One region of the Arthrobacter sp. UYCu512 genome, then DNA from elsewhere that is predicted to be linked to it. Evidence: riboswitches for the same ligand, from Rfam matches in the RefSeq annotation. Region 1 holds a riboswitch; each other region holds the start of a gene.
The links. Region 1 has a riboswitch for thiamine pyrophosphate ahead of thiC (phosphomethylpyrimidine synthase ThiC). Riboswitches for the same ligand answer to the same signal wherever they lie in the genome.
Positions count from the first base shown of each region.

Region 2: linked by a shared signal. The riboswitch ahead of thiO (glycine oxidase ThiO) and the one ahead of thiC (phosphomethylpyrimidine synthase ThiC) in region 1 are both predicted to bind thiamine pyrophosphate.
Region 3: linked by a shared signal. The riboswitch ahead of ABIB49_RS14450 (ECF transporter S component) and the one ahead of thiC (phosphomethylpyrimidine synthase ThiC) in region 1 are both predicted to bind thiamine pyrophosphate.
Region 4: linked by a shared signal. The riboswitch ahead of ABIB49_RS03605 (bifunctional hydroxymethylpyrimidine kinase/phosphomethylpyrimidine kinase) and the one ahead of thiC (phosphomethylpyrimidine synthase ThiC) in region 1 are both predicted to bind thiamine pyrophosphate.

Region 1 is NZ_JBEPPA010000016.1:48,061-55,145, reverse strand. Features, by position in the region: gene fadE16 (Rv1679 family acyl-CoA dehydrogenase) at 1-1,039, opposite strand, end outside; gene tatA (Sec-independent protein translocase subunit TatA) at 2,254-2,526, shown strand; gene tatC (twin-arginine translocase subunit TatC) at 2,575-3,369, shown strand; gene ABIB49_RS16015 (hypothetical protein) at 3,537-3,890, opposite strand; partial or broken gene ABIB49_RS16010 (oxidoreductase dimerization domain-containing protein) at 3,923-4,654, shown strand; TPP riboswitch at 5,009-5,116, shown strand; gene thiC (phosphomethylpyrimidine synthase ThiC) at 5,114-6,844, shown strand.
Region 2 is NZ_JBEPPA010000005.1:233,319-240,403, forward strand. Features, by position in the region: gene moeB (molybdopterin-synthase adenylyltransferase MoeB) at 1-164, opposite strand, end outside; gene ABIB49_RS07445 (TetR/AcrR family transcriptional regulator) at 249-914, shown strand; gene ABIB49_RS07450 (DUF3107 domain-containing protein) at 968-1,192, shown strand; gene ABIB49_RS07455 (hypothetical protein) at 1,261-1,563, shown strand; gene ABIB49_RS07460 (thiazole synthase) at 1,620-2,447, opposite strand; gene thiS (sulfur carrier protein ThiS) at 2,444-2,680, opposite strand; gene thiO (glycine oxidase ThiO) at 2,677-4,068, opposite strand; TPP riboswitch at 4,062-4,193, opposite strand; gene thiE (thiamine phosphate synthase) at 4,220-4,939, shown strand; gene ABIB49_RS07480 (ferritin-like fold-containing protein) at 4,951-5,622, opposite strand; gene ABIB49_RS07485 (RNB domain-containing ribonuclease) at 5,664-7,085, shown strand, end outside.
Region 3 is NZ_JBEPPA010000013.1:34,403-41,487, forward strand. Features, by position in the region: gene ABIB49_RS14415 (Na+/H+ antiporter subunit A) at 1-613, shown strand, start outside; gene ABIB49_RS14420 (Na(+)/H(+) antiporter subunit C) at 610-1,188, shown strand; gene ABIB49_RS14425 (Na+/H+ antiporter subunit D) at 1,185-2,798, shown strand; gene ABIB49_RS14430 (Na+/H+ antiporter subunit E) at 2,795-3,340, shown strand; gene ABIB49_RS14435 (MrpF/PhaF family protein) at 3,340-3,615, shown strand; gene mnhG (monovalent cation/H(+) antiporter subunit G) at 3,605-4,018, shown strand; gene ABIB49_RS14445 (DUF4235 domain-containing protein) at 4,035-4,298, opposite strand; TPP riboswitch at 4,494-4,637, shown strand; gene ABIB49_RS14450 (ECF transporter S component) at 4,703-5,389, shown strand; gene ABIB49_RS14455 (ABC transporter ATP-binding protein) at 5,406-7,085, shown strand, end outside.
Region 4 is NZ_JBEPPA010000002.1:214,944-222,028, reverse strand. Features, by position in the region: gene ABIB49_RS03610 (Rne/Rng family ribonuclease) at 1-1,704, shown strand, start outside; TPP riboswitch at 1,809-1,906, shown strand; gene ABIB49_RS03605 (bifunctional hydroxymethylpyrimidine kinase/phosphomethylpyrimidine kinase) at 1,898-3,499, shown strand; gene rplU (50S ribosomal protein L21) at 3,854-4,162, shown strand; gene rpmA (50S ribosomal protein L27) at 4,224-4,487, shown strand; gene obgE (GTPase ObgE) at 4,607-6,193, shown strand; gene proB (glutamate 5-kinase) at 6,204-7,085, shown strand, end outside.

The DNA of each region.
Region 1 (7,085 bases):
GCGCATCACGGAAGGCCCGCTCGATGGGCAGGTGCTTGGAGAACGCCGCACCCCCGCAGACCCGCATTGCCGCGTCGGTGATTTCGAGTGCAGCATCATTGGCCGAGGCTTTGACCCCGAGGACATGCAGCAGCGTGTCTTCCCCGGGAGACGCGACGGTGCCGGCTGCTTGGGCCAAATAAGCACGCTGCACTGCCAGGCTGATGGCCATTCGGGCGATCTGGGCCCGGATCGTTGGCAACCCAGCCAGTGAATGGCCCAGATGTTCGAGTCGGGAAACTCCAACGTGTTCGACAGCGGCCCGGGTAGCGGCAGATGCCAGACCCAGCGAGACCGCCGCGTTGCCGAGGTTGAACCACGGCAGCACCGTCTCCATCATGCGCGCGAAGCCCGTCGCCGGCCCGCCCAGTCGGTACCCGACCGGAATGCCAGCGTTGATAGTCATCGGTGCGGAGTCGTTGCCGCGCAGCCCGAGCCCCCGCCAGGGACCGGCGACGTCCACACCCTGCGTGCCGGCGGGAAGGGCGTACAGATCCACCTCACCCGGCACGCCCGAGGGCGTGCCGGTCGAGACCACATAGACATCGGCGTGAGCGGCCGAAGTCACCCAACTCTTGTCAGCGCGCAACACGACAGTCGACCCGCTGGCGGTAGCGATCGACACGGGGGCCCAAAAATGCGACCGGGATCCCCGCTCACTGAAGGCGAGGGTGCCCAGCGTCGTCCCGCGCGCCATCCCTGCAAGCAGGTCCGGCAGATCAGGGGGCGGCGCGGCCGCAATCGTAACTGCGGCGGCGGCATGCATCAGATAGATCATGGCTGTTGAACCGCACGCCTCTGCCAGAGCACTGACCGTCTCGGTGAATACCTCCGGCCCGGCACCGGCACCGCCAACCTCGACCGGCAGCACCAGTCCCAGGAGTCCGCCGGCCCGCAACTCTGCGACCGCTTCAAGAGGATATACCCCGTCGGTGTCCACCCTCTCGGCGTGCTCCCTCGCGACCTTGACCACATCGTCCAGTGCCTGGCTTGTTGACAATCCACTCACCCTGTCCGCCCACGAAGCGCCCTCGCATACCCATCCCGTGCTGACGAGGGTCAAGGTCAGCACGTGACGATTATGCGCTCCGACCGGCCTCTACGCCAGAGCCCGTCGAGACTCACGAATAGTGCTCGCGAAATGGCGTGCCCCCATCATCCGCGAGAGCTCGCTAAACGTGGTCTGGCTTCGGGTGCGGCTGGGATGGGTCAGGGGTTCTCGTTCTCAGCGCGCAGGGCGTCACCAAGCAGTCCGCGCAGAGCATGCGCAGGCGGGGAAGCCGGACCAGGGTCGGATCGTGGATGATCCCGGCGGCGTCACGGGCATTTCTCGACATCCGACAGCTTGGTCAGCCGCCGCCGAACGGCCTGCGCGCCGGGTTCGGGGGAGATCAGCCGTCTTCAGGGTACAGGGGCAGATGTTGGCCGGGGCGGTCCACAGGACTCGGCGCAAGTTCGGAGCAGGGGTCTGGGAGCCGGACCGAAATGGGTGACGTCCGGAGCGACTTCGTCTTTGGTTCCGGAGCTGCCGGGGTGTTCGGGGGCGCATGCCGCCTAGGCGGCATGCAGGGGGTCTAGTTCGCCCAGAGGGCGTGGCTTGAGCGATGAACAATTGGACGCTGCCGCGTATGCCGCAATGATGATCGGGGGGTCACACAAAAGGTCCACGCAGGGGCCATGATTAATTTCGCGTAGGGACTCGCTGCGCGAGCCAGTTTGCCGGGTTGCTCGAATTCGGGCTCCGCTCACCGGGTTGTCATTCTTGGAGGAGGATCTGGATGATGGCCTCTTGGCGCCAAGATCGGAGATCACCTGTCCCGGCTAATTGAACTGCCTCGGGTTTTTGGTTTCTCCATGGGGAGGCATATTAAGCGGCTGATCCGGGAGCATGCTACGGCTGTGTCCTCATGGGGGCCAGCATCAACAACAAGGGCAGGAACGCGCATTCGGACAGTTCTGTTGGGATGCGCTCGCTTGTTATAGGGCTGTTCAACGATGGGCTAACGAATTGCTGGGCCGTCTTGGGGATCGCTAAGCGTCCGATCGGCAGCAAAGTATCGCCGTGCCCGGGCTCCATGACCGACAGCAGATGCCAGAAACTCGGGGATTGCACCGTCTGAGGAGTGCGCATGACCGGGGGCCGGGCGGTCCGGTATCGACGCGACACCGAACTCAGTTCGACGTAGAATTCAGTGACAGGAAAGGACTTCCGTCATGAGGCTTGAGGGCTGGCATCTGATCATCATCATCGTTCTAGTTCTGGTGCTTTTTGCTGCACCGAAGCTGCCGGGAATGGCCAGGAGCCTGGGCCAATCGATGCGTATCTTCAAGTCCGAAGTCCGCGAGATGAAGGAGGAGGGCCCTCCTGAGAAGAACGCCGCGGACGCCGAACCCGTCGAGGGCCGGACCGTGAACCACCCGAAGTCCACGGGGGTCGAAAGCCGTACCGGAGACGGAACCGACGTACCGCCGCCGACCCGCGCCTAAGACACCATGGCAGCCGGTAAGAGCAGCCGATCCAACCCTGAGGGGCGGATGGCGCTCTTGGACCACCTCAAGGAGTTGCGGAACCGGCTTTTCAAGGCTGCGGTCGCCGTCGTGCTGGGGACCGTCGTCGGCTTCCTCGTATACCAGCCCTTTCTTACGGCGCTCATCAAGCCGATCCGGGATCTGAACGAACATGAGGGCCGGCAGGCCACGCTGAACTTCGACGGCGTGGCGAGCTCCTTCGACCTGTTGATCCAAGTATCCGTGTTCCTGGGCCTGATCCTCGCCAGTCCGGTCTGGCTCTACCAGCTCTGGGCGTTCATCGTGCCGGGCCTGCATAAGAAGGAACGCCGGCTCGCCTTGTCGTTCGTCGCGGCAGCCGTGCCGCTGTTCCTCGGCGGCGTGGCCCTGGCCTGGCTCGTGCTGCCGAACGCCGTGCGGGTGTTGACGGATTTCACTCCCGCCGGGGGCTCCAACTTCATCAGCGCCCAGATCTACCTGTCCTTCGTCCTGCGCCTGCTCCTCGCGTTCGGCATCGCGTTCCTGCTCCCTGTGGTCCTGTTCGGCCTGAACCTGGCCGGGCTGGTCAAGGGCGCCCAACTCCTCAAGAGCTGGCGGATCACTGTGTTCCTCGTGTGTCTGTTTGCCGCCATGGCCGCGCCGGGCGCGGATGCCACGAGTATGTTCTATCTTGCCGTGCCCATGCTGGTGTTGTTCTTCACGGCCATCGGGCTCTGCCTGCTTAATGATCGCCGCCGGGAACGGCGGACGGTCAAGCTTGCCGCGGAGACCGAAGCCCGCGCGGACCTGGCAACGCCCGGCTCCGAACTGGGGAATCTCTAGCCCTTGGCGCAACGGGTCAGCCGCGCACCATGTGCCTGGCGGGAAGCGGATCAGCCCGGTGAGGCCCGCCGGCGCATGGGCCTTTCTGCCCCGACCACGGCCGGCGGGCAGCCCCCGGGGTGCCCGCTTGCCGTGGTCCATCCGTTTCTGTATGGGTGTGGGGTGGGTCAGGCGCTGGCTGCGCTCCGGTTGATCTCGCCGTTTACCCCCTTGGGGAAGAACCCGCCTTCTCTTTCTGCTTTGGCGGTGAGGTAGGCGATGTTCAGGACCTGCCCCGGGCTGCGGCTGAAAGCGATGCCGTTTGCGTCGGTCGGGACAAGGTTGGCGGTGTCTTTAGTGCCAATACCCTGATCGAGATCAGTTGATCCATCGAGGCTGTCCCGGGCGTCGGAGATCGCTTGGGCTGGTACCTGCAGATCACGAGCGTAGAGGGTGGTTCTGATGATTCCGGCGTGATAAGCCTCGACAGCGAGGATACCGGCGGCGGCTTCGAGGTCAATGCCGCAATTTGCCGTCCTCATGTATGCAGACGAGTCCCTCCATACTGTCGACGCAGCAGAGTCTGGCCTCGGCCGAGGAACCCGACGCCTCCCAGGCCCTGATGGGCGTCTTCGCCGACGAAGGTATCCGGGTCGTCCGCCGGGCGGCCGTGTCCTCGGTGCGCACGGACCCGGCCACCGGCGGGATCATCGCGACCGCGATCGTCTCAGGCGGGCAGCAGGAATTCCGGGCCGCCAGACTGCTCGTCGCCACCGGACGCCGGCCGGTCACGAACGGACTGAACCTGGCCACGGTCGGCGGCAAAACCGGGCACCGGGGCGAAATCCTCTTGCAGAACATCCTAGCCAGCTCCCACGAACGGATCTGGGCCGCCGGGGAAGGGACCGGACACCCCGAATTCGTCTACGTCGCAGCCGCCCACGGCTCCCTGTTGGTGGAGAACGCCTTCAACAACGCCGGCCGTGAGGTCGACGCAGCCGGTATCCGGTGCGAATGCCGGGTGCTTCCCCTGGCATTCGTCCCCAGAGCCTTGGTGAACAGGGACACCCGAGGCTTCATCCAAATTGTCGCCGACGCGGACAACGGACGGATCGTGGGAATGACCGCCGTCGCCAAGGACGCCGGTGACCTGGCCGCGGCCGGGGTCTTCATCATGGAAGCTGGAATGACTGTGGAGCAGGTGGCGAACCTATGGAGCGCGTACCTCACAATGGCCGAAGGAATCAAGATCGCCGCCCAGTCCTTCACCACCGATGTCTCCAAACTCTCATGCTGCGCCTCGTGACCAGCTAGGCCTCCACACGGATGCAGCAGGCCTCGTTGAGTACGACTTCATCGATCCAGCCGACCTCCGTCCTCACAGGTTACCGACATCGTCCTCGCACCCTCTCGCCCTCGCTGCCCCGGCACGGATCAACAGTGCAGGCGTCTGCATCATTTCGAATGCTGTGCGTTCGGAGGACTGCCGGCTGGCCAGAGGAGCGCATCATCCTCGGCAGCTGCCGACAGGAGTCTCAGCTTCCGGTGATTCGGCGTGCACTGCGTTGCTGGAGGGCCTGCTTCCGATAATGGCTGCCGTCCGGGGGATACCCGGGATCATCCAGAGCGGTAGAACGGGCACGCTGGGGTGCTACGATTTTTCCATCCACACGGGTGCCCATGCAAGGGCTGAGATCGGGCTGATGCAGTCTGCGACCGTTGAACCTGTCCGGGTCATGCCGGCGAAGGAAGTAGGAAACCACTGATGAGCTCCATGAATTCACATTCGCTCGCGTACGCCCGAGACCCCGAAAATGGCATTAGGGTCCCTGTCACGGAGATTGCTCTGGAGGACTCTCCGAACGGGACGAAGAATCCACCGTTCACGGTCTACCGGACGGCCGGGCCCGGAAGCGATCCTGTGATCGGCCTGGAGCCGTTCCGGTCCGAATGGATAGAATCCAGGGGCGACACCGAGCCCTACGGCGGCCGGGAACGGAACCTGCTCGACGACGGTAAATCCGCCGTGCGACGGGGTGCCGCTTCTGCTGAATGGAAAGGCGCGCAGCCGGTTCCCCGCCGCGCCCTCGAGGGTAAGACCGTTACCCAGATGCGCTACGCCCGCCAGGGCGTCATCACTCCCGAGATGCGGTTTGTGGCAGTGCGGGAAAACTGCGACGTTGAGCTGGTGCGCGGCGAAGTTGCCGCAGGTCGGGCCATCATTCCCAACAACATCAACCACCCCGAATCCGAACCGATGATCATCGGCAAGGCCTTCCTCGTGAAGATCAACGCCAACATCGGCAACTCCGCGGTCACCTCCTCCATCGCTGAGGAAGTGGACAAACTGCAGTGGGCCGCCCGATGGGGCGCCGACACCGTGATGGACCTCTCCACCGGCGATGACATCCACACCACCCGTGAATGGATCATCCGCAACGCTCCGGTCCCGATTGGGACAGTACCGATCTATCAGGCACTGGAGAAGGTCAACGGTGAGGCCAATGACCTGACCTGGGAAATCTATCGGGACACCGTGATCGAACAATGCGAGCAGGGCGTGGACTATATGACCGTCCACGCCGGGGTGCTGCTGCGGTACGTCCCCCTGACCGCCAACCGGGTGACCGGTATCGTCTCCCGCGGCGGGTCGATCATGGCCGGCTGGTGCCTGGCCCACCACCAGGAGAACTTCCTCTACACACACTTCGACGAACTGTGCGAGATCTTCGCCAAGTACGACGTCGCCTTTTCCCTGGGTGATGGCCTGCGGCCCGGCGCGACCGCGGATGCCAACGACGCCGCCCAGTTCGCCGAACTGGACACCCTCGCCGAACTCACCAAGCGGGCCTGGAAGTACGACGTGCAGGTCATGGTCGAAGGCCCCGGGCACATCCCCTTCCACCTCGTCCGCGAAAACGTCGAGCGACAGCAGGAACTCTGCGACGGCGCCCCCTTCTACACCCTCGGCCCGTTGGTGACCGACATCGCCCCAGGCTATGACCACATCACCTCGGCCATCGGCGCCACCGAAATCGCCCGCTACGGCACCGCAATGCTCTGCTACGTCACGCCCAAGGAACACCTCGGGTTGCCGAACAAGGATGACGTCAAGACCGGCGTCATCACCTACAAAATCGCGGCCCACGCCGCCGACCTCGCCAAAGGACACCCAGGAGCCCACGAACGCGACGACGCCCTGTCAAAAGCACGGTTCGAGTTCCGCTGGCGGGACCAGTTCGCACTTTCCCTGGACCCGGAAACAGCCGAATCCTTCCATGACGAGACGTTGCCCGCCGAGCCGGCGAAGACCGCGCACTTCTGCTCCATGTGCGGACCCAAGTTCTGCTCCATGCGGCTCTCCCAGGACATCCGCGACCAGTTCGGAGGCATGTCCGAACAGGAAGCCATCGCCGGAATGAACGCTAAATCCGACGAGTTCCGCGAATCCGGCGGGAAGGTCTACCTCCCCGAACCCGTCGTGCCCGGGAGCTAGGAACGAGGAGCGGGTTCGGGCAGCGCCGGCACTCCGGCGCCGGTCCTGCCCCGATCCGGAACTAGAGATCTGTTCGACAGGGTCGGCGGGGAGGGCTGTGAGTCGGCGTCGGTCCCGTCGATCTGCTCGACCATGAGTTCGCGATCCGCCCGGTATTGACGAATCTCGGGGCGGAGGTGGTGGTCTTACTGGCGCAGGAGCTCACGTCCGCTGAGCGAATCGCCGGTTGAGTCCGTCTCCT
Region 2 (7,085 bases), on a different contig from region 1:
CGGCGCTGACCGGTCACCCCGATTTCCGGAATGATCAGGTGCCGGGAGTAACGCTCCACCTCCTCGGGGCTCAGGCCTTCGGCCGCTTCCACCAGCGGCCCCGGCACTCCGGACGCTGTTGCCGGTGTGGCGGGGGCTGCATTGGAGGTCAACTGGGAGGCCATACTTCAATCTATGCCCGAAGATGCCGCCAGGTCATATTACTGGCACGTAAAGTAGTCGTAACAGCAAGCGAAAGTAGGCCTACAGTGGTTCACCAGGCACCCGTTGAGCAGGGGCAGGCCGGAAAGTCCCCCAACGTCCCGGCCCGCAGCGGATCGCGATCGGCGCGGCTTCCCCGTGACGAACGCCGGGCGCAGCTGCTCGCGGCGGCCCAGGAAGTCTTTGTCGCCAACGGGTACCACGGCGCCGCGATGGACGAGATTGCGGAGACTGCCCATGTCAGTAAGCCCGTGTTGTACCAGCACTTCCCGTCCAAACGTGAGTTGTATCTGGCCCTCCTGGACAGCCAGCTGAGCATCCTGATCGGGCTGCTGCTGGGTGCCCTGAATTCCACGACGGATAACGACGAGCGCGTCCAGGCTGTGATGCGGGCCTACTTCCGCTTCATCGCCAGCGATGACCAGGCCCACCGTCTTGTCTTCGAATCCGACCTGGTCAATGACGTCGACGTCAGCGCCCGGCTGGAGGCTTTTAACAAGACTTTTGCCGACGCCGTTGGGCAGGTCATCGCCGAGGACACCAAGCTGCCGGAGCTGGAGGCCCAACTGCTGGGCCGGGGACTGGCCGGGCTGGCGCAGGTGAGCGCCCGCTACTGGCTGGAAACTGACGGTAACCTCGACCTCGATGTGGCAAGCGATCTGATCTACCGTTTAGCTTGGCGCGGAATCTCCCGCTTCCCCAAGGAAACCTAGGCTACAAATAGACATAACACCCTAAGAACTTTGATTGGCTGGGAGGCCTTGCTGTGGAAGTAAAGATCGGCATTCAGAACATCGGCCGCGAAATTGTCCTGGAATCGGCGCAGGAAGCCGACGCCGTAGCCAAGGTGGTCGGCGAAGCAATCGCGAAGGGCACGGAGCTGCGCCTGACTGACGAAAAAGGCCGCCTGATCATCATTCCCGCGAACGTCCTGGGCTATGTCGAGATCGGCGCCGAGGAAGTGCGCCGCGTAGGTTTCGGCGCGGTCTAGGCACCAGCTGTGACGCCGGGCAGCGCCGTGCTGCCCGGCCCCAGACCCAACCCGCAAGGAGTCCGAACATGCTGTCCCTGATTGTGGTGGTCCTGGTGACCGTCGCTGCTGGTTTTGTCGTGTGGGCCAATGACAAGCGGCACGCCAAGTACGGCATCTCGGTGCCCGCCGGGGCATCTCTCACGGTGGGGATGCTGAGCTGGATTCTTTTTAGCGCCGCGGGGCTGGGCTATCAGTCGGGACTGAGCTGGATTCCGTGGATACTGCCCATCCTGCTGGGCGCAGCCGCCGCCACGGCGTCCGTGCTGTACCTGGGTCGGAACCGCACCAGCCGCGATACTGCCAGGCTGACCGCAATCCTGCGCTACTAGCGAGGTCCCGGCACGCCGGCCGGGCCGGGTTCCGCCCCGGGACCCGCCCAACGCACCTAGAGGAACTCGGCACGGCCTTCCATGGCCGATGATGCCAGTGCGTGCTCCCGCCGCGGGATCCTGCCGCTGCGTTTGGCCAGCCGTCCGGCGATCACCGCGTGTCTAAACGCCTCGCCCATCAGAACCGGATTTTGTGCCCGGGTCACCGCCGTGGCCAGCAGCACGGCGTCGCAGCCAAGCTCCATGGCCAGGGTTGCATCGGAGGCGGTCCCTATCCCGGCGTCAAGGACCACGGGCACGGAGGCACGGGCGACGATCAGTTCGATGTTATGCGGGTTCAAGATGCCCAGGCCGGTGCCAATCGGCGCGCCGAGGGGCATCACGGCAGCGGCGCCGAGGTTTTCCAGCCGCAGCGCCAGCACGGGGTCGTCGTTGGTATAGGCAAAGACCTTGAACCCGCGGCCCACAAGCTGCTCGGTGGCCTCGACGAGCTCCACCGCATCCGGCAGCAGGGTGTGCTCGTCCGCAATGACTTCCAGCTTTACCCAGTCCGTTTCGAGGGCTTCCCGTGCCAGCTCGGCAGTGAGGACGGCATCCCTGGCGGTGAAGCAGCCCGCGGTGTTCGGCAGCACCCGGATGTTGTGGTCCAAAAGCAGCTGGAACAACGACCCCGATTCTGCCGGCGAATAGCGCCGCATCGCCACGGTGGTCAGTTCGGTGCCGGACGCCAGCAGCGCGGCACCCAGACCGTCAAGGCTAGGCGCCCCGCCGGTTCCCATAATCAGCCGGGACCCCAGCTGTACACCGTCGACCGTGAACGGGTCCGCGGCGGCCGGTGAAATTCCCGGCGCCCCGGCGAGTGTGGTGTCCTCCCTGCCGCTCATCCTCCCTGCACCGCCGTGACCAGTTCGAGGTCGTCACCGTCGACGAGCGCTGTGGTGTACCACTGGCTGCGCGGGACCACGTCCGCGTTGCGGGCGACGGCGACCCCGAGTTTCCCGCCGTCGACTGAGTGGCCGTTGGGCGCCAGCGGCCGGCCGGTAACCTGGCTGACCAGCTGGCTGACCGAGGCGCCGTCCGGGAGAAAGTGCCCGGTTCCGTTCAGGGTGATGTTCATACCGCTTCCTTGTTTTCTTCAGGGTGGGTGTTCGGATGGGTGATGATCTTCGGGGACGGCCTCCGGGCGCCGGCTGCGGCCGGTCTGCTGGTTTGACTGCCGGTGGCGAACCTGTCCGGGCGGAAGTGCTTCCAACGGGAATCCACGGTTCCGTCCAGCAACTCACAGCAGATCCTCGCGGCGGCGGGTGTGAGCAGGATGCCGTGCCGGAAAAAGCCGGTCGCTATCATCAAACCGGCAATTTCCCCCGGACGCCCCCGCGCCGCCACCCGGCCCAGCAGCGGCGCGTTGTCCGGGGTCCCCGGCCGGGCCCGGGCAGTGGCCTCCAGCAATTCCAGTTCGGCGACGGCGGGGACCAGCTGCTGGGCATCACGCAGCAGCTGGTAAACACCGCCGGCGGACACCGCCCGGCCCGGGACACCAGCTTGGGTGGCAGCATCCGGGTTGTCGCCGCCGAGCGCGTCTTCGCGCTGGGTGGCGCCGATCACCACCGTGCCGTCCTGCCGGGGCACGATGTAGACCGGCACCCCGCGCACCAGCCCGCGCACCGTGGCGGTGAGCAGCGGCCGTAGTTTCGCCGGGACGCGGAGCCGGAGGATGTCCCCGTGGACCGGCCGCAGGGGAAACTCAAGCCCCGCGGGCAGCCCCTCAAGTGTGGCGGCGCCAAGGCCGTTGGCCACAATGGTGTCCTTGGCCCGGATGGAACCGCCGCCGATGAGGCTGGCGCCAGCCACCCGACCCTGCTCCCAGAACAGCCCGCCGGCACGCCTGGCGATGGTGGTGGAGCGACTGTCGGTGCGCAGCAGTTCCCTGATCCGGGCCAGCAGCAGGCGCGGGTCCACCTGGTGGTCGGCGGGAATATCGAAGGCGCAGGAGATGCCCGGACTCAGCAGCGGCTCTCGCCTTCGTGCCGCACGGACGGTCAGCGGCTCGACGCTGAGGCCGGCAGCCTGCTGGGCGGTGCGCAGGTCCGCGAGCGCCCGGCGGTCGGCGGCGTCGACACCCACGGCGAGGGTCGGCGTGGTGAGGTAGCCCGTCCGGGAGCCCCCCGTTCCGCCCCCGGCGCCGTCCAGTCCGGCCGCGAATGCCGGCCAGAGGCGGGAGGATTCCAGCATAAGCTCCAGGAGGGCCTCTTCCTGGTAGTGCAGTTCGCTCACCGGGGCAAGCATGCCGGCGGCAGCCCAACTGGCTCCTGTTCCGGGGGCGTCGTCGATCAACGCGACAGATCGGCCCGAGCGCCGCACCGCCCAGGCGATCCCGTGGCCAACAACGCCGCCGCCAATCACGGCCACGTCGTAACATTCGGGGTTTTTGAGGTCATCCGCGGCGGCCGCAGCCGAGGTTGCGTCGCTTTCACGGGCCGTGCCGGGGACGAAGGTGCCGTCCATAGAGGATTCCTTCCCTACGCCGGTACTAACCGGATCAGGTCAAGCGGTCGGCTGCTACGCCCTCTCAGCCTGCCGTTGCCGGTCGCCAGTGGCGTGGACGGCGGCGGGCTCCCGCGGTATTGGCCCAGTGTAGAGGAACTAGGCTGGAAACATGAGCCAGGATGCCGCCCACACCACCGCCCGCCTTTATCTCTGCACCGACGCGCGCCGGGACCGCGGCGACTTTGCAGACTTCGTGGACTCGGCCTTTGCTGGCGGCGTCGACATCATCCAGCTGCGCGACAAATCCCTGGAAGCCGCCGAGGAGCTGGAACTGCTGGCGGTCCTGCAGCAGGCGGCCCGCCGTCATGGCCGGCTTTGGGCAGTCAACGACCGGGCAGACCTCGCCTCCCTGGCCGGGGCGCCGGTGTTCCATATCGGGCAAAAGGACATCCCGTTCGGGGCGGCGCGGGACTTCCTCGGCCAGGAGACCGCGATCGGGCTGTCCACCCACACTCCGGCCCAGGTGGACGCCGCGATAGCCGCAACTTCCGGCCGGAACGGTCTGACCTACTTCTGTGTTGGCCCGGTATGGGCCACCCCCACAAAGCCGGGCCGCGCCGCCGTCGGACTTGACCTCGTCCGCTACGCGGCGGACGCGATCGGCGGGTCAGAGGCCCAGCAGCGGAGAACTGCCCGGAGCGAGGCTGCGGGGAACCTCTGGGGCGCGCGGCCGTGGTTCGCGATCGGCGGCATCGACCTGGGCAATGTGGAGCAAGTGGTGGCCGCGGGCGCCGGCAGGATCGTCGTGGTCCGCGCGATCACCGAGGCCACCGATCCCGAGGGCGCAGCCCGGGCCCTGCTTGCCGCCCTCGACGCCGCGGAACGCTAAGGCCCGCCTGCTCAGCCGGCAAGGCCGAGCTGCGTCATCCGGCGTGCGTGGTTCGCTGCCAGTTCCCGCAGCAGGGCTCGGACAAGCTCCCTCGGCCCGTCCTCATCCGCGCCGATCAGCCGGTCGGCGAAGGCGTGCTCGAAGCTCATCCGCTGCGCCTGGTTGAGGACCTCCCCCAGCAGTCGCCGGGCCCACAGTGCCAGCCGCGACGCCAGCTTCGGGTCATCTGCGAGGGCGGCCCGGAGCCGTTCCCGCAGCACCGCTGCCGCTTCGTCGCCGGCCTGGACCTGCTCCACCAGGGCACGGGTGCCTGCGTCGAGATAACGGGACATGGCGCGGTAGGCGTCGGCGGAAACGGTGTCGATCACGTACGCCTTGATGAGGGACTCGTGCCAGTCCGCCGGGCGGGTGCGTTTATGGAAGTGGTCCACCGACGGCTGGAACGGCAGCATGGCTTCCTCGGTGTCCAGGCCCATGGCTTCGAGCCTGGAGCTGACGAGTTCGTAGTGCTGGAACTCGATCACGGCGATACGTCCCAGCGCTGCCCGGTCGTGCAGGGTGGGCGCGTACCGTGCGTCGGAGGAGAGCCGCTCGAAAGCGGAGAGTTCGGTGTAGGCCATCACGCCGAACAAATCCCTCAGAAAGCTGTTGTAGCGGGCGGGATCAGCCGGGAATCTGCTCATGGTCCAAGACTAATAGTGCAAATGAAGCTACTCTGATTTCCGTGTCCCAGCATCGCTTGACCCCGAATGTCCACCAGCAGGAGAGCCTCCTTGCCGAGGCACTCAACACGTTGCGCACAACCCTGGAGCTGCCCGGACCGTTCCCCGAGGACGCGCTGCGGGAAGCGAAGGAAGCCGTCGCCGGACACGAACTGCCGGAGCTGGATTTCACCCACATCGAGTTTGTGACCATCGATCCTGCGTCTTCCACCGATCTGGACCAGGCCCTCTTCATCGACCGTTCCGGCGCGGGATACAAGGTCTTCTACGCGATCGCCGATGTCCCCTCCTTTGTTGTCCCCGGCGGAGCGCTCGACGCCGAGACCCGCCGTCGCGGCCAAACGTACTACACCCCGGACGGCCGGATCCCGCTGCACCCAGAAGTCATCAGCGAAGAAGCCGGAAGCCTGCTGGCCGGGCAACGGTGTGCCGCCTTTGTGTGGGAATTCGAGCTGGACACCACCGCGGAGGTGTCGGAAGTGCTGGTCCGCCGTGCCACAGTCCGCAGCCGGGCCAAACTCAGCTACCGGGGTGTCCAGGCCGACCTCGACGCCGGCACGGCCGCGCCGCTGCTGGAGCTGCTCAAGGAAGTCGGGATGAAGCGGGTAGAGCTCGAACGGCTCCGCGGCGGCGCCAGCCTGAACATGCCCGAACAGGAAATCGAACAGCTGCCCGACGGCGGCTACCGGATTGTAGCTGCCCCGCCGCTGCCCGTGGAAGACTGGAACGCCCAGATTTCGCTGATGACGGGAATGGCCGCAGCAGGGATCATGCTCGAAGGCAAAGTCGGTATCCTGCGCACCATGCCGGCGCCGGATGAAGCGTCGCTGGCTCATTTCCACCGCCAGACCCGTGCCCTTGGCAGGCCCTGGAACGCCGACATGAGCTACGGCGAATACCTGCGCACCCTGGATCCCACGGATCCGCGGCAGCTGGCGATCGTGCACTCGGCCGGCATGCTGTTCCGCGGCGCGGGCTACACGCCCTTCGATGGCACGGTGCCCGGGGCCGCGGTCCAGGCAGCCATCGGCGCCGCCTACGCCCACTCCACGGCCCCGCTCCGACGTCTGGTGGACCGCTTTGTCCTGGTGATCTGCGAGGCGCTCAGCAACGGCACGGCTGTCCCGGCCTGGGCCCGGGAAGCCCTGCCGTCGCTCCCGTCGATCATGGCAGCCTCGGACCAGCTGGCCGCCAGGCTGGAGCGCCTCTCCCTCGATACCGTGGAGGCGGCGCTGCTGGTCAACCACGTTGGCCAGGAGTTCGACGCCGTCGTGATCTCCGGCGCTAAACCCGCCAGGAGCGGAAAGAACAGCACCGGCAAAAACGGCACCAATGCCGCCGGCACCACCGGCGGGCCCGCCGGAATCGTGCAAATCGCCGAACCCGCCGTCACTGCCCGCTGCCCGGGCGAACTGGAACCCGGC
Region 3 (7,085 bases), on a different contig from region 1:
CGAACGCGGCAATACCCGTGACGAGGCGGCTTTGGCGATCAGCCGACGTTTCGCCGCCTCGAGCCGTGATGCATGGCTTGTGGCCGGCCGGACCCTGGCCCCGGAACGCCGCTCTATCATCTTCGAAGTCGTCACGCGGCTGGTTTTCCACTCCATAATCGTCTTCTCGATCTACCTGCTGCTTGCGGGCCACAACTTTCCCGGCGGCGGCTTCGCCGGTGGCCTCACCGCCGGGCTGGCCCTCACAGTCCGGTACCTCGCCGGCGGTCGTTTCGAGCTGCGCGAGGCGTCGCCCGTCAGTGCCGGCACCCTGCTCGGTATTGGCCTGGCCACCGCGGCGGCATCCGGCCTGGTACCGCTGCTGCTGGGCGGCCAGGTGTTCCAAAGCGCCATCATCGAGTTCTGGCTGCCGGTTTTCGGCGACGTCAAGTTCGTCACCTCCACAATCTTCGATATCGGCGTCTACACGGTCGTCGTCGGCCTGGCCCTGGACGTGCTGCGCAGCCTGGGCGCCGAAATCGACGAACATTTCGAGGAACAGTCACACGAACCGGCCGACGACCAGGAGCCCGGCGGAGTACCGGCCGAAACCACAGCCAAGGGGAAAGCATGAGCGTCAACCTGACCCTGCTGACGGTCATGGGAGCCTTGTACGCCTGCGGCATCTACCTGATCCTCGAACGCAGCCTTACCCGGGTCCTGCTGGGCCTGATGTTGCTCACGAACGCCACAAACCTGCTTATTTTGACCACCGGCGGTTACGCCGGCCTGGCGCCGATGTTCAGCAAGGACACCGCGGCCGGGGACTACAACGATCCGCTGCCTCAGGCCCTCATCCTCACCTCGATCGTGATCTCCTTTGCCGTCACGGCCTTTATGCTCGGCATCATCTACCGGACCTGGGTGCTGGCCCGCGAGGATGAAATCCAGGACGACGCCGAGGACCGCCGCGTGGCGCGGACTCCCAGCTTCGACGTCGAGGACGACTCCGTGATCCCGGTGGAAACCTCCGAGTTTCCCTTGACCATGATCGGTTCGAACGGCCACGGGGTCTCCAATGTCCCAGCCGGCGCCGAAGCCACGGTCCAGGTGGCAGACCGTAAGCTGAACGCCGAGCAGGCGGCGGCGGAGGAGCAACCGGGTTCCTTGAATGTCCAACTACCCGATCCGGAAGGAGGCGGACAGTGAACATTGCCAGTTTCGCCCCGCTCGCCGTCCTCCTTCCCATCCTCGGGGCGGCCCTCACCTTCCTGCTGATCCGACATTCGCGTGCGCAACGGACGGTGAGCATCGCGCTGCTGTCCGTGACGCTGCTGCTGGAGTGTCTGCTGCTGGCCTCCGTCTGGGAGGGCGGAACGTCGGCGGTCAACCTGGGCGGCTGGCTCCCGCCATGGGGCATCGTGATGGTGGTGGACCAGTTTTCTTCGCTGATGCTGGTGGTCTCCTCATCGGTGAGCCTCGCCGTGCTGATTTACGCCACCGGTCAGGGCATGGCCGACGGCGATCGGGATGCGCCGGTCTCGATCTTCCACCCCACCTATCTGATCCTGGTAGCGGGGGTGTCCAATGCGTTCCTCTCCGGTGACCTGTTCAACCTGTATGTGGGCTTCGAGATCCTCCTGACCGCCAGCTATGTGCTGATGACCCTCGGCGGGACGGGCCCGCGGATCCGGGCAGGCGTGACCTACCTGGTGGTCTCGGTGGTGTCCTCGGTGCTCTTCCTGATGGCGATCGCGATGATCTATGGCGCTACCGGCACCATCAACATGGCTGATCTCGCCATCAAGCTGGCGCAATTGGACCAGGGCACCCAAAACCTGCTGCACGTAATGCTCCTGGTGGCGTTTGGCATCAAGGCGGCGGTGTTCCCGCTGTCCTTTTGGCTCCCGGACTCCTACCCCACGGCGCCGGCTCCAGTCACCGCGGTGTTCGCAGGACTGCTCACCAAGGTGGGTGTCTACGCCATTGTCCGTACCGAAACGTTGCTCTTCCCGGGCGACACTTTTAATGCACCGTTGATGGTGGCCGCCTTGCTGACAATGGTTGTCGGAATCCTGGGTGCACTGGCCCAGAACGACATTAAGCGGCTGTTGTCCTTCACCCTGGTCAGCCACATCGGCTACATGGTGTTCGGGCTGGCGATGTCCTCGGTGGCAGGGCTGGGCGCCGCCGTCTTTTACGTCGCCCACCACATCACCATCCAGACCAGCCTGTTCCTGGTGACGGGCTTAATTGAGCGCCGTGGCGGAAGTTCCTCGGTGGACCGCCTGGCCGGGTTGGCCAAGTTGTCGCCCCTGCTGGCGGTGCTGTTTTTTGTCCCGGCAATGAACCTGGCCGGGATCCCGCCGTTCTCCGGCTTCCTGGGCAAGGTGGGCCTGCTTCAGGCCGGGGTGCAACTGGGAACACCACTGGCTTTCGCCCTGGTGGCCGGGGGAGTGCTGACCAGCCTGCTGACGCTGCTTGCCATCGCCAGGGTCTGGAACCGTGCGTTCTGGCGCAAACCGGAGGACGCGGAACACCCGGATCCGGTGCTGCTGGCTGCCCCGGAAGATTCGGCAACGGGGGACCGGGCGGGCAAGACCAACGTCACGCTGCTGCCGCGGACCATGGTGGGTTCCACGCTAGGCCTGGTGCTTTTCGGCGTCGGGCTGACCATCTTCGCCGGCCCGCTGTTCAAGGTCGCGGACCAGTCTGCCTTCGACATGCTGGACCGGACCTCGTACATCCAGGCGGTCCTGGGCGAAAACGCGCCGGTTCCGCCGAGGCCCGGGCCACAGCCGCAGGAGGCCTCCAAATGAGCCGGAAACGGATCTCGTTGCGGCAGGAACTGCCGCTGCTCGTATGGCTCGTAGTGGTTTGGGGCGCCCTCTGGCGGGACTTCAGCCCCGGTAACCTGCTCTTCGGAGCCCTGATTTCGGTCGTTGTCGCCCGGCTGTTCTACCTGCCGCCGGTGGAACTCGGCGGGCGCTTCAACCTGCTTCGTGCAGTGCCGTTTGTACTCGTGTTCCTGGCCAAAGTGGTGGCAGCGAGCTGCCAGGTCCTGTACCTGGCAGCGGCCAAGGGACCCAAGGTGGTCAGTGCCGTTGTGGCCGTCCCGCTCCGGAGCCACTCTGACCTGCTGGTCACGGCGACCGGTCACGTCACCGCGCTGATCCCCGGCTCCATGGTGGTGGAAGTGGATCGCTCCACATCCACGCTCTATGTGCACGGGATCAATGTCCGCAATGCAGCCGGCGCCGCGCAACTGCGCAAGGACGTCCGCGACACGGAGGCCGGGCTGATCCGGATCATGGGTACCAAAGCCGAAGTGTCCGCACTCAACCAGGAGGTGGGGCCGTGATGGCGCTAGTCCTGACCGTAACCGCGGTGGTGCTCTCGTTGGCCGCCGGCGGGGCGATCATCCGGATCGCGCGGGGCCCGTCGCTGCTGGACCGGGTGCTTGCCGCGGACGTGCTCCTGGCCATCGTGGGGGCGGCCATCTGCATCGACATGGCCGTGAACCGGCACCTGAACAACCTTATGCTGCTGGTGGCGGTATCCCTTATCGGGTTCGTCGGCTCCGTCACGGTAGCCCGCTTCGTTGCCGACCGGAGGGAGAAAAGCAGTGCCTCCTGAGACATTTACCGCCGACACCGTGATCGACGCCGTCTCGGCTGTCTTTATGGTGGTCGGTGCCCTGATGTCCCTCGCTGCGGCGGTGGGATTGCTCCGCTTTCCCGACCTGATGACCCGGATGCACGCAGCCACCAAACCCCAGGTGCTGGGACTGTTCCTGTTGCTGTTCGCGCTGGGCCTTCAAATGCGCACCTGGTGGGTCTGGCCGGTGCTGGTGGTGGCATGGATCTTCCAGCTGCTCACAGTTCCGGTTTCCGCGCATATGGTCGGCCGCGCCGGGTACCGGACCAAGCACCTCCACCCGGAGCTGCTCAGCACCGACGACCTGGAGGCCGTGGTGCAGCAGGCAGCCGGCACCCGGGGATTCACTCACGACGACGCCGGGGACGCCGGCAAACGGTGAAGCTAGAGGATGCGCCCTAGACCAGGTCCTGGGTTTTGGCGAAGCGGGCAACCGCTCGCTGGGTGCCGCGATTGGCGAGTACTTGGATGATGGCGCTGACGGACGCGGAGATCAGCGCAAAAGTCAGGGCCGAGCGCAGGGTGGTGGGGACATCGTCCTCGTGGCCCTTGGGTGGCTTATTGCCGGTGGACTTCTCCCAGACGGTGTCCACGAGCTTGGTGCCGACGTAGCCGGCAAGCAGGCTGACGCCGGCGCCGAGCAGTTTGATGAAAATATTCATTCTTCGCAACTCCTTGCGGGAGGGAAACAGGGCTTCCCCTAGCCTAGCGTTCCTCGCCCGACGGTCCAGTTGGGGACCTGCGGGCGGGGCCAACACCCCTGCCGTCGTCGGAGTCTTGGGTTTAACCTCGGCGTAACCCGGGGGTGGCCGGCGCTCCACGGGTGTAAAGTGGGTCACGCCCACAAGGGCGATTTTTAGATACGACAGGGGAGCGCCGCCGTCGGGCATCACCGGGGAAATCCGGGGAGACCACAGGTGGGCGCTGAGAGTGCGGACAGCCGCAGACCCTCGAACCTGATCCGGTTAGTACCGGCGCAAGGGAGTCGAGTTCTCAGAGTGGCCGGAGCGGCAGCGGAAGCTGCAGGCCCGGGCCACTCTCCCCTCCTGTTCCTCAGGAGGACGATATGACTGATACATCTGCCAAGCCCGGATCCGTACAACCCGGATCAGCCGGCGCGCCCGTCCGGTACAGCCACAACTGGCGTGTGGTGGACATTGTGGTGGCGGCGCTCATTGCGGTTGCCGGCGGCGTGATCTTCTGGGCCTGGTCCCAGGGTGCCAACCTGGTTTCTGCCCCCGTTAATGCGTTCTATCCGCCGCTCACCGGGCTCTACGCCGGAGGCTGGATGCTCCCGGCCGTGCTGGGCATGCTGATCATCCGCAAGCCGGGTGCTGCACTGTTCTGCGAATCGGTGGCCGCCACCGGCGAGCTGATCATGGGCTCGCAGTACGGCACCACAGTGCTGATCTCAGGCATCCTGCAGGGCCTCGGCGCCGAGCTGGTTTTTGCCGCGGTGCTCTACAAGAAGTTCAATGTGCCGTCCTTTCACGGGAAATTCAACCTGCCGGTGGCACTGCTGGCCGGCGCCGGGGCGGGCCTGTTCTGCGGCTTGAATGACTCGTTCCTGCCCTGGGGCTGGAACATCGCTTACGCCTCCGGAGACAAGCTGGCCTACATCGTTTTCACTGTGGTCTCCGGCGCCGTGATCGCCGGCGGCCTGTCCTGGCTCGCCACCCGGGCCCTGGCCAGGACCGGGGTGCTGGGCTCTTTCGCCTCCCGCAAGGCGGCCGCGGAGCCGGTCTTTTCCTGACCCGCGCACACGGCTGATGACATCCTCCGACCGGGTCCGCCCGGCTGCGATCACCGCGCGCGGCTGGGGCTGGTGGCACGCGGGCCGGACCCGGCCCGCAGTCCGCGGCCTTGACCTGGACATTCAGGCAGGGGAACGTGTGCTGCTGCTGGGACCATCCGGTGCCGGCAAATCCACGCTCCTCCACGCCCTGGCCGGTGTCCTCGGCGACTCGCCCGGCGGGGACGCCGGGCGAGCCGCCGAGCGTGCCGCTGGCCGCGGGCCGGCGGACGACGGGGATGCCGAGGAGACCGGCAGCTTGCTGATCGACGGGGCATCACCCCGGGAGCGGCGCGGCCGGGCCGGGCTGATGCAGCAGGACCCGGAGACGCAGGTGGTGCTCTCGCGCCTGGGCGACGACGTCGCCTTCGGGGCGGAAAACCTTTCAGTGCCCCCGGCCGACATCTGGACCCGGGCAGCGGAAGCGCTCGACGACGTCGGACTCGGCCGCCTGCCGCTGGACCACCCGACGTCGGCGCTGTCCGGCGGCCAGAAGCAGCGCCTGGCCCTCGCCGGCATCCTGGCGATGCGCCCCGGACTGATTCTCCTCGACGAGCCCACCGCCAACCTGGACCCGGCCGGAGTGCTGGAGCTTCGTGATGCCGTCGGCCGTTGCCTGGACAAGACCGGCGCTACCCTGGTGGTCGTGGAGCACAGGGTTGCCGTCTGGAAAGACCTCGTGAACCGGATTGTGGTGCTGCAGCCGGGCTCGGCGACGGACACCGCGGTGCTGATCGACGGACCGCCGGACCAGGTCCTGGACCAGGCGCGGGACATGCTCACCGCGGCGGGTGTTTGGGTGCCCGGTTACGTGCCGCAGACCCGGACGCGTCACCGGCCGCGGCCCGCCGGCCCGGCATCGGCCGCCGCCTCGGCCGCCGGCAGGGCCGCCGCCGGGGCGCCCGGTGGCCAGATTGCCCGCACCCCGACAGCGGGACTGCTGCTTGCCGCTGAGGACCTGGCCGTGTCCCGCGAACGGCCGCGCCGGGCGGGCCTCCGGGGCGGTTTTCGACCCATTCCGCCGGCGCCCGTCCAGTCCGGCATTGTTGCCCGGGTCCGCGCCGGGGAGGCCTTGACCATTACCGGCCCCAACGGATCGGGAAAGTCCACCTTCGCCCTGACGCTCGCGGGCCTGCTCGCGCCGGTCTCCGGCACGGTCTCGGCCACCCCGGAACTCAGCTCCGGTGCCGGGAGCGATCCGTACAAGTGGAAGGCCCGGCAGCTGATCTCAAGGATCGGCACAGTGTTCCAGGAACCTGAGCACCAGTTCGTCACGGGGCGGGTACTTGATGAGCTGATGTTCGGCCCCCGGCACCTGGGCCGCGGCGAGGAACGCGTCGACGAACTGCTCGAGCGGCTCCGGCTGGCGGAGCTCGTGGACGCGAACCCGTACACACTCTCCGGGGGCGAGAAACGTCGCCTGTCGGTGGCCACCGTCCTGGCAGCCCATCCGGACGTCCTCATCCTCGACGAACCAACCTTCGGCCAGGATGCCAACACCTGGGCCGAACTGGCCTCGTTCCTTTCCGAACTCCTCGACGCCGGCACCGCCGTCGTCTCGGTGACGCACGACGCCGAATTCAGCCACGTCCTCGGAGGGACCGAACTCAGCCTCCAGGTCCCCGATCAAGCGGAGCCCGATGAGCTGGCCCCCGTG
Region 4 (7,085 bases), on a different contig from region 1:
GTACCCGGCGGTTCCATGACCGGAATCTCGCGCAAGCTGCCCGACGTCGAACGCAACCGCCTCAAGCGGATCCTCAAGGACCGCCTGCCCGAGGATGCTGGCGTTATTGTGCGCACCGCCGCGGAGGGTGCGTCCGAGGAAGAACTCACGCACGACATCAACCGGCTCCGTGCCCAGTGGGAAGGGATCGAGGGCCAGTCGAGCTCAACTAAGATCCTTGCCCCCGAACTGCTCTACGGCGAACCCGATCTGACCATCAAGGTAGTCCGTGATGTCTTCAACGAGGACTTCTCCAAGCTGATCGTCTCCGGTGAGGAAGCGTGGGACACCATCGAGGCCTACGTGACCTACGTAGCCCCCGACCTTGTCGGCCGGCTGGAGAAATGGACCAAGGACTCGGACATCTTCGGTGCCTGGCGCATCGACGAGCAGATCCACAAAGCACTGGACCGCAAGGTTTTCCTGCCCTCCGGCGGCTCGCTCGTAATCGACCGCACCGAAGCCATGACAGTGGTGGACGTCAACACCGGCAAGTTCACCGGCAGCGGCGGCAACCTTGAGGAAACCGTCACCAAAAACAACCTCGAAGCGGCCGAAGAAGTTGTCCGGCAGCTCCGGCTCCGCGACATCGGCGGCATTATCGTGATCGACTTCATCGACATGGTGCTTGAATCGAACCGGGACCTGGTACTGCGCCGCATGGTGGAGTGCCTGGGCCGGGACCGGACCAAACACCAGGTCGCGGAGGTGACTTCGCTGGGCCTCGTGCAGATGACGCGGAAGCGGATGGGTACCGGGCTGCTGGAAGTTTTCGGCGAACAGTGCGAGGCCTGCGCCGGCCGCGGCATTGTGACCCACGACGAGCCGGTGGAGCACCGCCGCGCCAACGTCGTTGCCGCCGAGCATCACATTCCCCGTGCGGAGCAGCCTGCCCCCCCGCGGACCGAACGCAAGAGCCGCCGCCGCGGACGGGGCGGCCAGGGCACGGACGAACAGTCGGTGCCGGCCGCAGCGCACCCCGAGCCCACCGACGCTGAACGCCATGCCAAGGCCGAGGCGACCCGCCACGCGCTGGCGAATATCGCTGCGGCGGCGCATGCTGCCCATCTGCATGACGATGAAGCGGCCACGGGAGTCGACGCCGGGGTCCGCCAGGCCGCTGTTGAGGCAGCCGTCGAGCTGGCCGCAACGGAGGAGGCTGCCGGACGTCCCGGCGCCGTGCTGACCTTCGGCGGCGAACAAGTCGCACTGCCGTTTGTGGAGCATGCCGACGAGTCGGGTGCGCCCGCGCTGACCATGGACCTGCTGACCGAGGCTTTCGCCCAGCTGGGTGACAGCGGGGAAGTCTCCGCGGCGGATCCCGCTGCACCGGCTGCGAAGGCGGCCGCAGCCCGGACTGCACCGGCGGCTCCGGCGCGTGCCGGCGGAACCGGCCCGGGCCGCGCCCAGGCGCCAGGCTCCCAGACGGAGGCGGCCCCCGAGGCCGGCGCCTCCCGTGCCCGCCGCGGACGGCGCAACCGCAGCGCCAGCCGCGCGCAGGGAGCAGCCAACGAAACCTCGGTAGAGCAGCGCCGGGAAGCGCCGCAGGCTGCCGTTTCGGTACACGAGGCAAAGGCCCCGGCAGCAGCAACAACGCCGGCGGCCAAACCGGCCACAAACGAACCGATTATCCTCGGCGTCGGCGTTCCGGCCTCGGAACTCTAACCCCAAGAAAGTTCGGGAAGGCCGCGGGTGCGGTCCGGGCCGCGTAGCAATACGCCAGGTTCGGGCCGTGCCCGCGACTTCGTTAAAGGATGCGGCTAGGCTTGGTCCCTGACACGGGGTGCCGCGCATCGAGCCGGCTGAGATCCAGACCCGTTGAACCTGTCCGGTTAGCACCGGCGAAGGGATGTCTCCCATGACCGCCGCCTCCCCGTTTCTTCCCGCTGTCCCCGCAGCCCCGGCATCCCGGATCCCGCGGGTGCTCACGATCGCAGGCTCGGACCCCTCCGGCGGTGCCGGGATCCAGGCGGACCTGAAGAGCATTGCCGCGCATGGCGGCTACGGCATGGCCGCCATCACCGCCCTGACCGCACAGAACACACGCGGCGTCAGCGCCATCCACGTCCCGCCGGCAGATTTCCTGACCGCCCAGCTTGACGCGGTCAGCGCCGACATCCGGATCGACGCCGTCAAGATCGGGATGCTGGGGGACGCCGCCGTGATCGACGCCGTCCGGACCTGGCTGGCGAAGGTCAGGCCCGCCATTGTGGTGCTGGACCCCGTGATGGTGGCCACAAGCGGTGACCGGCTGCTGCAGGCGCCGGCCGAATCGGCGCTGCAAGAACTGCTGCCCTACGCGGACCTGATCACGCCGAACCTCGCCGAACTCGCGATTCTGCTCAACGAACCCGTCGCCGGCAACTGGGCTGCGGCGCTGGAACAGGGCAAGCGGCTTGCCGCCGGCACCGGCACGACCGTCCTGGTGAAGGGCGGCCACCTCGACGGCACCGGCGCTGCGGGCGGAGCCGGCGAGCACGGCGACGGCTGCCCGGACGCGCTCGTCAACACCTGCGGGGTCCTGGCCCGGGACGTCATAGTAGTACCGGGGGAGCGGGTCCGCACCAGCAACAGCCACGGAACGGGATGCTCACTGTCCGCGGCGATGGCGACCGTGCAGGCCCGGGTCGGGGACTGGGAGGCCGCCTTGCGGGAAGTTAAGCCGTGGCTGGAAGGGGCGCTGCGCACCTCGGCGGACCTCGACGTCGGCAGCGGCAACGGCCCGGTCCATCACTTCCACCATGTCCAGCATCAGACCGCCCATCACGGTACGGGTGCCGGCGGCGGCGAACTGCACCGGGTCCCTGCCGCGGGTGAATTCGCCCGTGGGCTGCGGGAAACCGCTGCTGCCGACCTCGAGGCCATCTACGGCCTGGACTTCATCACGGCCCTGGCGGACGGGTCCTTGCCGGAGCAGGACTTCGCGTACTACCTCGGACAGGACGCCCTGTACCTGAACGGCTATTCGCGGGTCCTCTCCCGGGCCGCCGCGATCGCACCCACGGAAGACGAACAGCTCTTCTGGACCCGCTCCGCACAGAATTGCCTCAGCGTCGAAGCCGAACTGCACCGGACCTGGCTGCGCGGACGCACGGCGGAGCGGACGCTCGGACCGGTCACCAAGTCCTACGTAGACCACCTTCTGGCCGCCTCGGTCACCGGGAGCTACGGAGTGCTGATCGCTGCGGTACTGCCGTGCTTCTGGCTCTATGCCGAGGTGGGACAGGCACTGCACAACCGGTTCCTCGCCGCGGGTGCGCCGGAATCGCACCCCTACGCCGCGTGGCTGCGCACCTACGCCGATCCGGAGTTCGCCGACGCCACCCGGCAGGCCATCGCCCACACCGACACCGCAGCCCGGGCGGCCTCACCCGGCGAACGGGACGCCATGACCGTGGCCTTCCGGCAGTCCGCCCGCTACGAAGTGGACTTCTTCGACGCGCCGCGCGTGCACGCCTGAGCCGCGGGACAGCAGGGAGCCTGTACGATAGGGAGGCGCGGTTCCGGAAGTCGTTGCGGCAACGTCCTGTCCATACAGGGTGTCACCTATCACGTACCTCCCTTCGGAACCAGCCTCATTTGCGGCCGAAGGCAAAATTAGCGTAGTCTAGATCTTCGGTGCTTACGCCAACACTTGGGTTATGACCTTGAGGACGCTCCACTTGATTTCAGGTGCGAATGTCCACGGGATAGCTCATGGGTTCCCCCGGGGAACCCACCGGCGTAGAGGCACAGCGTGAGCCGGACCATCAACTTTGGACCCAGGTTCCGCACGCAAATCTAGTAATAAACGTCGAGAGAAGTGAGTTCCCCAGTGGTGTACGCGATTGTCCGCGCAGGCGGCCGGCAAGAGAAGGTTTCCGTTGGAGACTTCGTTACCCTGAACCGCGTCCCCGGTGGAGCCGGCAGCACCTTTGAGTTGCCCGCACTGCTCCTGGTAGACGGTGACAAGGTCATGTCTGCTGCTTCGGACCTGGCCAAGGTAAAGGTTACGGCTGAGATCCTTGAGGACCTTCGCGGTCCCAAGATCGTCATCCAGAAGTTCAAGAACAAGACCGGTTACAAAAAGCGCCAGGGTCACCGTCAGGAATTGACCAAGGTCAAGATCACCGGTATCAAGTAACTACTCGTTACTGTTCAGGTTTTCAGCAGATTCCCCAGAATTTTAAGGCAGGCATTTCCAAATGGCACATAAAAAAGGCGCGAGTTCCACTCGCAACGGTCGTGACTCGAACGCCCAGTACCTCGGCGTCAAGCGCTTCGGCGGTCAGGTAGTTTCCGCAGGCGAGATCATCGTCCGCCAGCGTGGAACCCACTTCCACCCGGGCGCCGGCGTTGGCCGCGGCGGCGACGACACCCTGTTCGCCCTGGCTCCCGGAGCCGTCGAGTTCGGCACCCGCCGCGGTCGTCGCGTTGTGAACATTGTGGCTGCAGCAGCTGCAGAGTAGTACCTACGTTTTAAATCGGTGGGGCGGGCCATTAGGTCCGCTCCACCGGTGTTTTAACCGCATTACAATCATCCTGAGCGTCTTTGCACGCTTACGGGAACAGCACTGAGGAGATCCACGTGGCGAGCTTTGTAGACCGGGTAGTACTGCACGTATCCGGCGGTACCGGCGGCCACGGCTGTGTCTCCGTTCACCGCGAGAAGTTCAAGCCGCTCGGCGGTCCCGACGGCGGCAACGGCGGCAACGGCGGCGACGTTATCCTGCGCGTGGACCCCCAGACCACGACCCTGCTCGATTACCACCACGCCCCGCACCGCCACGCCACCAACGGCGGACCCGGTATGGGCGACTGGCGCGCCGGCAAGCACGGCGAAACCCTGATCCTCCCGGTTCCCGAGGGCACCGTGGTCAAGTCCAAGGACGGCAGGGTCCTCGCAGACCTGGTCGGTGAGGGTTCCGAATACATCGCCGCGGCCGGCGGCATCGGTGGACTGGGCAACGCTTCGCTCTCCTCGCAGAAACGCCGCGCCCCGGGATTCGCCCTGCTCGGCATCGAAGGCGAATCCAGTGACGTTGTCCTGGAACTGAAATCCATCGCCGATATTGCCTTGGTCGGGTTCCCCTCCGCCGGCAAGTCCAGCCTGATTGCCGCGATGTCTGCCGCCCGGCCCAAAATCGCCGACTACCCGTTCACCACCCTGATCCCGAACCTCGGTGTGGTCCAGGCCGGCGAGGTGCGCTTCACCATCGCCGACGTCCCCGGCCTGATCGAAGGCGCCAGCGAAGGCAAGGGCCTCGGCCACCACTTCCTGCGCCACGTTGAGCGTTGCGCCGCCCTGGTGCATGTGCTCGACTGCGGCACGCTCGAATCAGACCGCGATCCGCTCTCGGACCTCGCCGTCATCGAAGCCGAGCTGGACAAATACGCGGTGGACATGAGCTATGCCGGTTCCGACGGTGAAGTTGTTCCGCTGAACCAGCGCCCGCGCCTGATCGCCCTGAACAAGGTCGACCTCCCGGACGGCAAGGACATGGCAGAATTTGTCCGCCCCGAACTCGAATCCCGCGGCTTCAAGGTCTTCGAAATTTCGGCGACCAGCCACGAAGGTCTCCGCCAGCTTGGCTTCGCGATGGGCGAGATCGTCCAGGCTGCCCGCGACGCCATTGCTGCCGCGCCGCCGAAGGTCCACGCCCCGGTACTCAAACCTCGCGCCGTCAACGAGTCCGGCTTCAAAATCCGCCGCGAGGAGAAGAACCTGGAGCCGCTGTTCCGCGTCCTCGGCGACAAGCCCGTGCGCTGGGTCAAGCAGACCGACTTCACCAACGAGGAGGCTATCGGCTACCTTGCTGACCGACTGGCTAAGCTCGGCGTAGAAAACGAGCTGTTCAAACAGGGCGCCACCCCGGGCGACATGGTGGTCATCGGTGAAGACGACGGCGTCGTCTTCGACTGGGAGCCGACCATGATGGCCGGCGCCGAACTGTTGGCAGCACCCCGCGGAACCGACGTGCGCTTTGCCGACATCGGCGACCGCCCCACCCGTGGCCAAAAGCGCGATGAACAGGTGGAGCGCCGCGAGGCCAAGGCTGCGGCCCGCGCCGAGCTCGAAGCCGAGCGCAAAGCCGGCATCTGGACTGAATCCGTCAGCGGCCGCCGGCCCAAGCCGCTTAAGGAAAGCGCCCTTGACACCGAGAATGAGGAGTGAGCCTTAACACGTGAGCGACAAGTCCGCAGTTGTCATCGAGGAACCCAAAACCAACGACCGCAGGCTGCTCGCCCGGGCTCGCCGCATTGTGGTCAAGGTGGGTTCGTCGTCGCTCACCAGTATCAAGGGCGGAATCTCCGAGGACGCGCTGATCGAACTGTCGAACGCGCTGGCGGCCAAAAGCAATAGCGGCACCGAAATCATCCTGGTGTCTTCGGGAGCGATCTCCGCGGGGCTCGCGCCGCTGGGCCTGACGAAGCGTCCCCGGGACCTCGCCACCCAGCAGGCCGCCGCCAGCGTGGGCCAGGGGCTGCTGATGGCCCGTTACACGCACGCCTTTGGTGCCCACGGGATTACCGTCAGCCAGGTGCTCCTGACCGCAGATGACCTGATGCGGCGCAGTCACCACATGAATGCGTTCCGGGCGCTGAACCGTTTGCTGAACCTGGGCGTTGTGCCGGTTGTCAACGAAAATGACACGGTGGCCACGCACAAGATCCGTTTCGGCGACAACGACCGCTTGTCCGCCCTGGTGGCGCACCTGGTCCGGGCCGATGCCCTGCTGTTGCTCTCCGACGTCGATGCCCTCTACGACGGCCCGCCCGCCAAAGGTGCCAAGCGCATTCCCCGGGTCGACGGCCCCGCGGACCTGGAGGACGTCACCATCGGCTCGCCCGGCAAGGCGGGGGTCGGAACAGGCGGAATGCAGACCAAAGTCGAAGCCGCCACGATGGCCGCGGATTCCGGTATCCCCGCGCTGGTCACCTCCACGGCAAACGCTGCCGCCGCACTGGCGGGGGAGGACGTCGGCACCTTGTTCACTGTCAACAGCGGACGAAAGTCCGTGCGGATGATGTGGCTGGCCCACCTCGCCCATGTGCAGGGCCGGCTG